2 regions of the Chryseomicrobium imtechense genome follow, and region 2 is predicted to be linked to the other one. Evidence: a T-box and tRNA genes for the amino acid it is inferred to sense, from the RefSeq annotation. Region 2 holds a T-box; the other holds one or more tRNA genes.

Region 1 (3,422 bases), on a different contig from region 2:
AAGTTGAACGGTGATAAAATGTGGATTTGGGATACTGCGAAACAAGCGAAACGAACTTTTTTAGTCCATCATGTGCTCGCATGTCAACCCGTCCTCCATAAAGAGCGTGCCATTTTATAAAAAGCATTTTCTGACAGCTTGTCTATGGTACACTAGGAAAAACTTTCTTAAGTGGATAGATGTCAGGGGATGTTGAAATGAAGTTAGTATTACTATTTGGACCTCAAGCTGTTGGGAAGATGACTGTCGGGCAAGAACTTGCCAAAATCACTGAATTAAAATTGTTTCACAATCATATGACCATTGATTTGGTCTCGCATTTTTTTGATTATAGTACGAAAAAAGGGCAAGATCTTGTAAATTCATTCAGAAACCAAATCTTTGAAGAAGTCGCAAAGAGTGATTTAGAGGGCCTCATTTTCACATTCGTATGGCGATTTGATAAACAACTCGATTGGGACTATGTACAAAATGTAGTGGATACTTTCGAAGCGGAGAATGCTGAAATTTATTATGTTGAATTAGAAGCAGATCTTGAAGAGCGCCTTGCACGCAATAGCACACCGAACCGTTTAGAACACAAACCATTTAAGCGGAATCTAGAATGGTCTCGAAACGATGTCATCACAACGGCTGAGAGGTTCCGGCTGAATTCTCTACCTGATGAGATTTCGTTCTCGAATTATCTTCGACTAGATACGATGACAAAAACTGCTGAAGAGACAGCACGAGAAATAAAAAAGCATTTTCAATTTTAGCGCGACGGGCATACTGCAGTATGCTCGTTTTTTGTTTGGGAAGCGGTTCAAATCAAATAGGAAAAGGGAATAGTAGGACAGGAGGTGAAAACTATGGGCTTTGTTGCGAGTGTACTTTGTATGATTGGTTTTGTACTTATCCATTTATTCGCGCGTCATTTAAAGTTTTTACGAAAACGACCACGCAGTCATTTTTTATCGATAGCAGGAGGAATCTCTGTTGCTTACGTATTTCTTCATTTACTTCCTGAATTAGCAGACTTCCAAGAGAGCTTGAAGGGTGAGGGGATCTTAGGGTTTATTGAACATCATATTTATTTACTTGCTCTACTGGGGCTCGTGCTTTTTTATGGCTTAGAGAAATATGTAAAGTCTTCGCATAAAGGACGGCGTGAGGGTTCTTCCCTTACACACAATCCAGGTGTATTCTGGGTACATATTGGAATTTTCACTTTGTATAACTTCAGTATTGGTTATTTACTTGTTCGCGAGGAATTTACCGAGTCCTTAGGTCCACTTGCGTTCTTTGTGGCACTTGGTGTTCATTTCATTACGATTGATATAAGTTTAGATGAACAACATGACCGTGATTATGCGCGCTACGGAAGATGGCTTCTTGCTACTGCAATTGCCGTAGGATGGGCAGCCGCCACATTTACAGATTTGCATCCATTTATTCTATCTTATTTAGTCGCTTTATTGGCAGGTGGAATTATTTTGAATGTTATGAAGGAAGAATTGCCAGAAGAAAGTGAAAGTAGTTTTCGTGCGTTCTTTTTAGGGGCAGTAGTGTACAGTTTGATTCTTATTTTTATATAAAAAAAGAGCCCCTAGACATACGGTCTACTAGGACTCTTTCATGTGAAAGCCGTGTTCCGACAGCTTCCACGTGGGTTTGGCACCCAATGATCCCGACTGGGTTCGAACCAGCGACCTCCACCCTGTCAAGGTGGCGCTCTCCCGGCTGAGCTACAGGATCTATTTTTTACTGACAAAGATTATTATACCTCTTTCAATCAAGAGTGCAAGAACTATTTATAAATTGAAGTAGTACATAAGAGCTTAATAAAAAAGAAGGAGGTATCTCTCATGGGAAAAGAACAGAACTCTACACCGGTTCCCACCACACTTCCAAAGCCTGCAGTACGAGCGCTCGATGCAAATGGCTTAGATTCATTAGAGGCAATCAGCAAGATGTCTGAAAAAGAATTGCTCTCGTATCATGGGGTTGGTCCGAAAGCGATTCGCCTACTAAAAGCGGCAATGACGGAACATGGTCTACCATTCAAAGAATGAAAGTAGGCCTATCATTTCCAACTACAGTTGATTCAAAAGGTGTTTTGTCCCCATTGGATACCTGGTAAACTAAAACCAGAATCTTAAAGGAAAAGAGGAGACTCGATGACACTCAAAGAATATGAAAAACAACTAGAAGAACTCTTCATTGACTGTGAGAGAAACTGTGAAAACAATGGAAAGGTTGCTTCTTATATACCTGCCCTCGAACGCGTAGACCCTGATATCTTTGCCGTCAGCATTATGGACACACAAGCACGTTCCATTTCGAGTGGAGACATCGACTTCAAATTTACGATGCAGAGTATTTCAAAAGTCGTGATTTTCTTATATGCCTTAGAAAATTACGGAGAGGAAGCCGTCTTTGAACGAATCACTCTAGATCCGACAGGGGACCCCTTCAACACCATCATGGGGATTCAAAGTACATCAGAGGGGAACGTGCACAACCCGATGATTAATTCTGGTGCCATCGTGCTCAGTTCGATGATTGCAGAAAAAGAAGGGCCGGAAGCTTTGCAAAATATGCTGGAGTTTACTCGGACACTTACAGGAGATGATGGTATCTACGTCGATGTCGAAGTCTTTGACTCTGAAAAGTCCACAGCCCTTCGGAATAAAGCGATTGCTTACTTCTTGCAGGCATCGGGATCTATCCATGATACAGAAGACTCGCTCGACTTATACTTCCAAATGTGTTCCATCGCTGTAACTGTCGAAGACATTGCCCGAATGGGTTCGCTTCTTGCCAATAAAGGAATTGATCCTTTTTCAAACGAACGAATTTTGCAAGATGCCAATGTGAAAACAGCAAATGCCTACATGCTGCTTAGTGGAATGTATGATGCGTCTTCACGCTTCACCATCAAAGTTGGGTTTCCTGCAAAAAGTGGTGTTTCCGGAAGTATTTTAGCTGTTGTCAGTGACCGGATGGGGATTGGCATTTTATCTCCACCACTTGATTCTAGAGGGAATAGCGTGAAGGGAATCCAATTGTTAAAAAAGCTCTCAGAACAATGGGACCTCTCTGTATTTTGATACTACTAAGGCCTCTCGCAAAATGCGACAGGCCTTTTTTCTTACGTTAAGTAAAAGAAGTTCCAAATACCCCATAATAATTAGTGTATTTCTAATATTGAAATAATTATTGCCTTATATTATGATGAGGTAGTAATCACTACTGGAAAATGGGAGGGGATTTGGAAATGAATGCGATTGCACTTGCCTCGATAGGGTTATTTGTTTTTATTTTAGGTTACCGGTTTTATTCTAAGTTTCTAGCAGAGAAAATCTTCAAGCTTGACCCGAATTACGTGACACCTGCTCATCGTTTTGAAGATGGGGTAGACTTCGTGCCGACAAACAAAT
Region 2 (3,422 bases):
TGCATCGACGCTGATTGAAAACGAGATGGCGAAACTTGTGATGGATCGTGTACCGTCAATCGAAATGATTCGTATGGTGTCGTCTGGAACAGAAGCAACAATGTCAGCTCTTCGTTTAGCTCGAGGGTTCACTGGCCGCAACAAGATTTTAAAATTCGAAGGTAGCTACCACGGACATGGCGATAGCTTATTGATCAAGGCTGGTTCCGGTGTTGCGACTCTTGGACTTCCCGATTCACCGGGAGTGCCAGAATCTGTTGCAAAAAACACGTTAACAGTGCCATTCAACGATTTAGAGGCTGTAAAAGAAGCGTTTAAACACTTTGGTGACGATATCGCTGCCGTTATCACAGAACCGGTTGCAGGGAATATGGGTGTCGTTCCACCACAACCTGGATTTTTAGAAGGCTTGCGTGCCATCACAGAAGAAAATGGAGCATTGTTGATTTTTGATGAAGTCATGACTGGCTTCCGTGTAGATTACGGTTGTGCACAAGGCTACTACGGGGTAAAACCTGATATCACGTGTCTAGGAAAAGTAATCGGAGGCGGCCTTCCAGTAGGCGCATTCGGTGGACGTCGTGACATTATGGAACAAATCGCTCCAGCAGGTTCTGTCTACCAAGCAGGTACTCTTTCAGGAAATCCACTTGCGATGGCAGCTGGTTATGCGACATTGTCTCAACTGACTCCAGACAGCTATACGTATTTCCAAAAGCTTGGAGACCGTTTAGAACAAGGATTCCGCGCAGTAGCAACGGAATTTGATATTCCGCACACGGTGAACCGTGCAGGCTCGATGATCGGATTCTTCTTCACAAACGAAGACGTGACGAACTACGACCAAGCAAAAACGTCAGACTTAGGCTTGTTTGCAGATGTGTACCGTCTGATGGCAGAGCAAGGTGTCTACTTGCCACCCTCTCAGTTCGAAGGATTGTTCCTCTCAACTGCGCACACGGAAGAGCATATCGATAAAACGATTGCCGCATTCCGCGAAGCATTCAAACAATTGAAAAACTAAATCTAATTGAACACCTCCTTTCATGCTGACTTGACGGCACCCGTGCGATTCCTTACAATAAGGACATATACAATAAATGCATCGAACGGGAAGAGTAATGATTTCCTTGATCTGTAGAGAGAAGGCCATTTGGTGAAAGGTCTTCGGTCAAGCGTCATGAAGGTAGCCCAGGAGCAGCTGTCGTGAACTTACAGTAGTGACAGCCGGTGAAGAGCCGTTAGTGAATGAAGTGCATGCTTCGGCATGAAGTAAAGGTGGTACCGCGACTATACCCTCGTCCTTTTTCCTAAGGACGGGGGTTTTTTGTATTCTCCGACCGCTTCATTCACACAAATCAAAAGGAGTGACGTACATGACAAACGAAATCGAAATGCCGACAAAGTACGATCCGCAATCGATCGAACAAGGCCGCTATGACTGGTGGTTGAAAGGAAAATACTTCGAAGCACATCCAGAGAGCGATAAAGAGCCCTACACAATCGTGATCCCGCCACCAAACGTAACTGGGAAGCTACACCTTGGACACGCATGGGATACGACGCTACAAGATATCATTATTCGTATGAAACGTATGCAAGGCTATGATGCATTATGGCTTCCTGGAATGGACCATGCGGGTATCGCAACACAAGCTAAAGTTGAAGAAAAACTACGCGCGGAAGGAAAAACACGTTATGACCTTGGTCGCGAGGCATTTGTCGAAGAAACTTGGAAGTGGAAAGAAGAATACGCAGGTCACATCCGCTCACAATGGTCGAAGCTTGGTCTCGGTCTCGATTACTCACGTGAACGTTTCACACTTGATGAAGGCCTATCTCACGCAGTACGCGAAGTATTCGTAAAGCTATACGAAAAAGACTTGATCTACCGCGGTGAGTACATCATCAACTGGGACCCAGCGACGAAAACGGCATTATCGGATATCGAAGTTATTCATAAAGAAATAGAGGGTGCCTTCTATCATATGCATTACCCGCTAACAGATGGAACAGGTTCGATCGATGTTGCAACGACGCGTCCTGAGACGATGCTTGGGGATACTGCGGTCGCGGTTCACCCAGAAGATGAGCGCTATAAGCATTTGATTGGCAAAACTGTAACACTGCCAATCGTTGGACGTGAAATCCCGATTGTGGCAGATGACTACGTAGACATGGAATTCGGAAGCGGTGCTGTAAAAATTACACCTGCACACGACCCAAATGACTTTGAAATCGGTAACCGCCACAACTTGGAGCGCGTTCTTGTCATGAACGAAGATGGATCTATGAACGGCAATGCTGGTAAATACGAAGGCTTGGACCGTTTCGAATGCCGTAAGCAAATCGTAAAAGACCTACAAGAGATGGATGTTCTTTTCAACATCGAAACGCACGTTCACTCGGTTGGTCATTCGGAGCGAAGTGGGGCAGTTGTTGAGCCTTACCTATCTACACAATGGTTCGTTCGCATGAAACCACTAGCGCAGCAAGCCATGGACATTCAAGATACAGACGGCAAAGTGAACTTTGTTCCGGACCGTTTCGAAAACACGTACATGCGCTGGATGGAAAACCTCCACGACTGGTGTATTTCTCGTCAACTCTGGTGGGGCCATCGCATTCCAGCTTGGTACCATAAGGAGACAGGTGAAGTTTTCGTAGGACACGAAGCGCCTGCAGACCTTGAAAACTGGCGCCAAGAAGACGATGTACTCGACACGTGGTTCTCATCTGCACTATGGCCGTTTTCAACGATGGGCTGGCCGGATGCCGACAACGAAGAGTTCAAGAAGTATTACCCGACAAACACACTAGTTACAGGCTATGACATCATCGCCTTCTGGGTATCGCGTATGATTTTCCAAGGTGTGGAATTTACAGGCACACGCCCATTCCAAGACGTATTGATCCACGGTCTTGTGCGTGACGCGGAAGGCCGCAAGATGTCGAAGTCTCTTGGTAACGGCGTTGACCCGATGGATGTCATCGAACAGTACGGTGCGGATGCACTTCGCTACTTCTTATCAACAGGTTCATCACCAGGACAAGACCTTCGCTACTCAACGGAGAAAGTAGAAGCCGTATGGAACTTTGCGAACAAGATTTGGAATGCTTCTCGTTTCGCCCTCATGAACATGGATGGCATGAAATATGAAGAAATCGATTTAACGGGTGAAAAATCAGTTGCAGATGCATGGATTTTGACGCGTTTGAACGAGACAATCGAAACCGTAACACGCTTGTCTGATCGCTATGAGTTCGGGGAAGTGGGCCGTGCCCTCTACAACTTCATCTGGGATGACTTCTGTGATTGGTACATTGAGATGGCGAAACTGCCACTGTACGGTGAAGACGAAGCAGCGAAGAAGATGACGCGTTCAGTCCTTGCGTACGTACTCGACCAAACAATGCGCTTG

Evidence for each region. A T-box is a leader RNA that pairs with one kind of tRNA and senses whether it is charged. The one in region 2 lies ahead of AB5N96_RS02060 (valine--tRNA ligase), so its partner is inferred to be a tRNA-Val.
Region 1: it encodes a tRNA-Val, which carries the amino acid that the T-box ahead of AB5N96_RS02060 (valine--tRNA ligase) is inferred to sense. The anticodon was not compared.

The regions. Positions count from the first base shown of each region.
Region 1 is NZ_JBGOBM010000006.1:82,908-86,329, reverse strand. Features, by position in the region: gene AB5N96_RS07625 (transcriptional regulator) at 1-120, shown strand, start outside; gene AB5N96_RS07620 (DEAD/DEAH box helicase family protein) at 198-758, shown strand; gene AB5N96_RS07615 (hypothetical protein) at 852-1,577, shown strand; tRNA gene AB5N96_RS07610 (tRNA-Val) at 1,665-1,737, opposite strand; gene AB5N96_RS07605 (helix-hairpin-helix domain-containing protein) at 1,848-2,054, shown strand; gene glsA (glutaminase A) at 2,160-3,092, shown strand; gene AB5N96_RS07595 (carbon starvation CstA family protein) at 3,260-3,422, shown strand, end outside.
Region 2 is NZ_JBGOBM010000002.1:81,588-85,009, forward strand. Features, by position in the region: gene hemL (glutamate-1-semialdehyde 2,1-aminomutase) at 1-1,024, shown strand, start outside; T-box leader at 1,097-1,309, shown strand; gene AB5N96_RS02060 (valine--tRNA ligase) at 1,377-3,422, shown strand, end outside.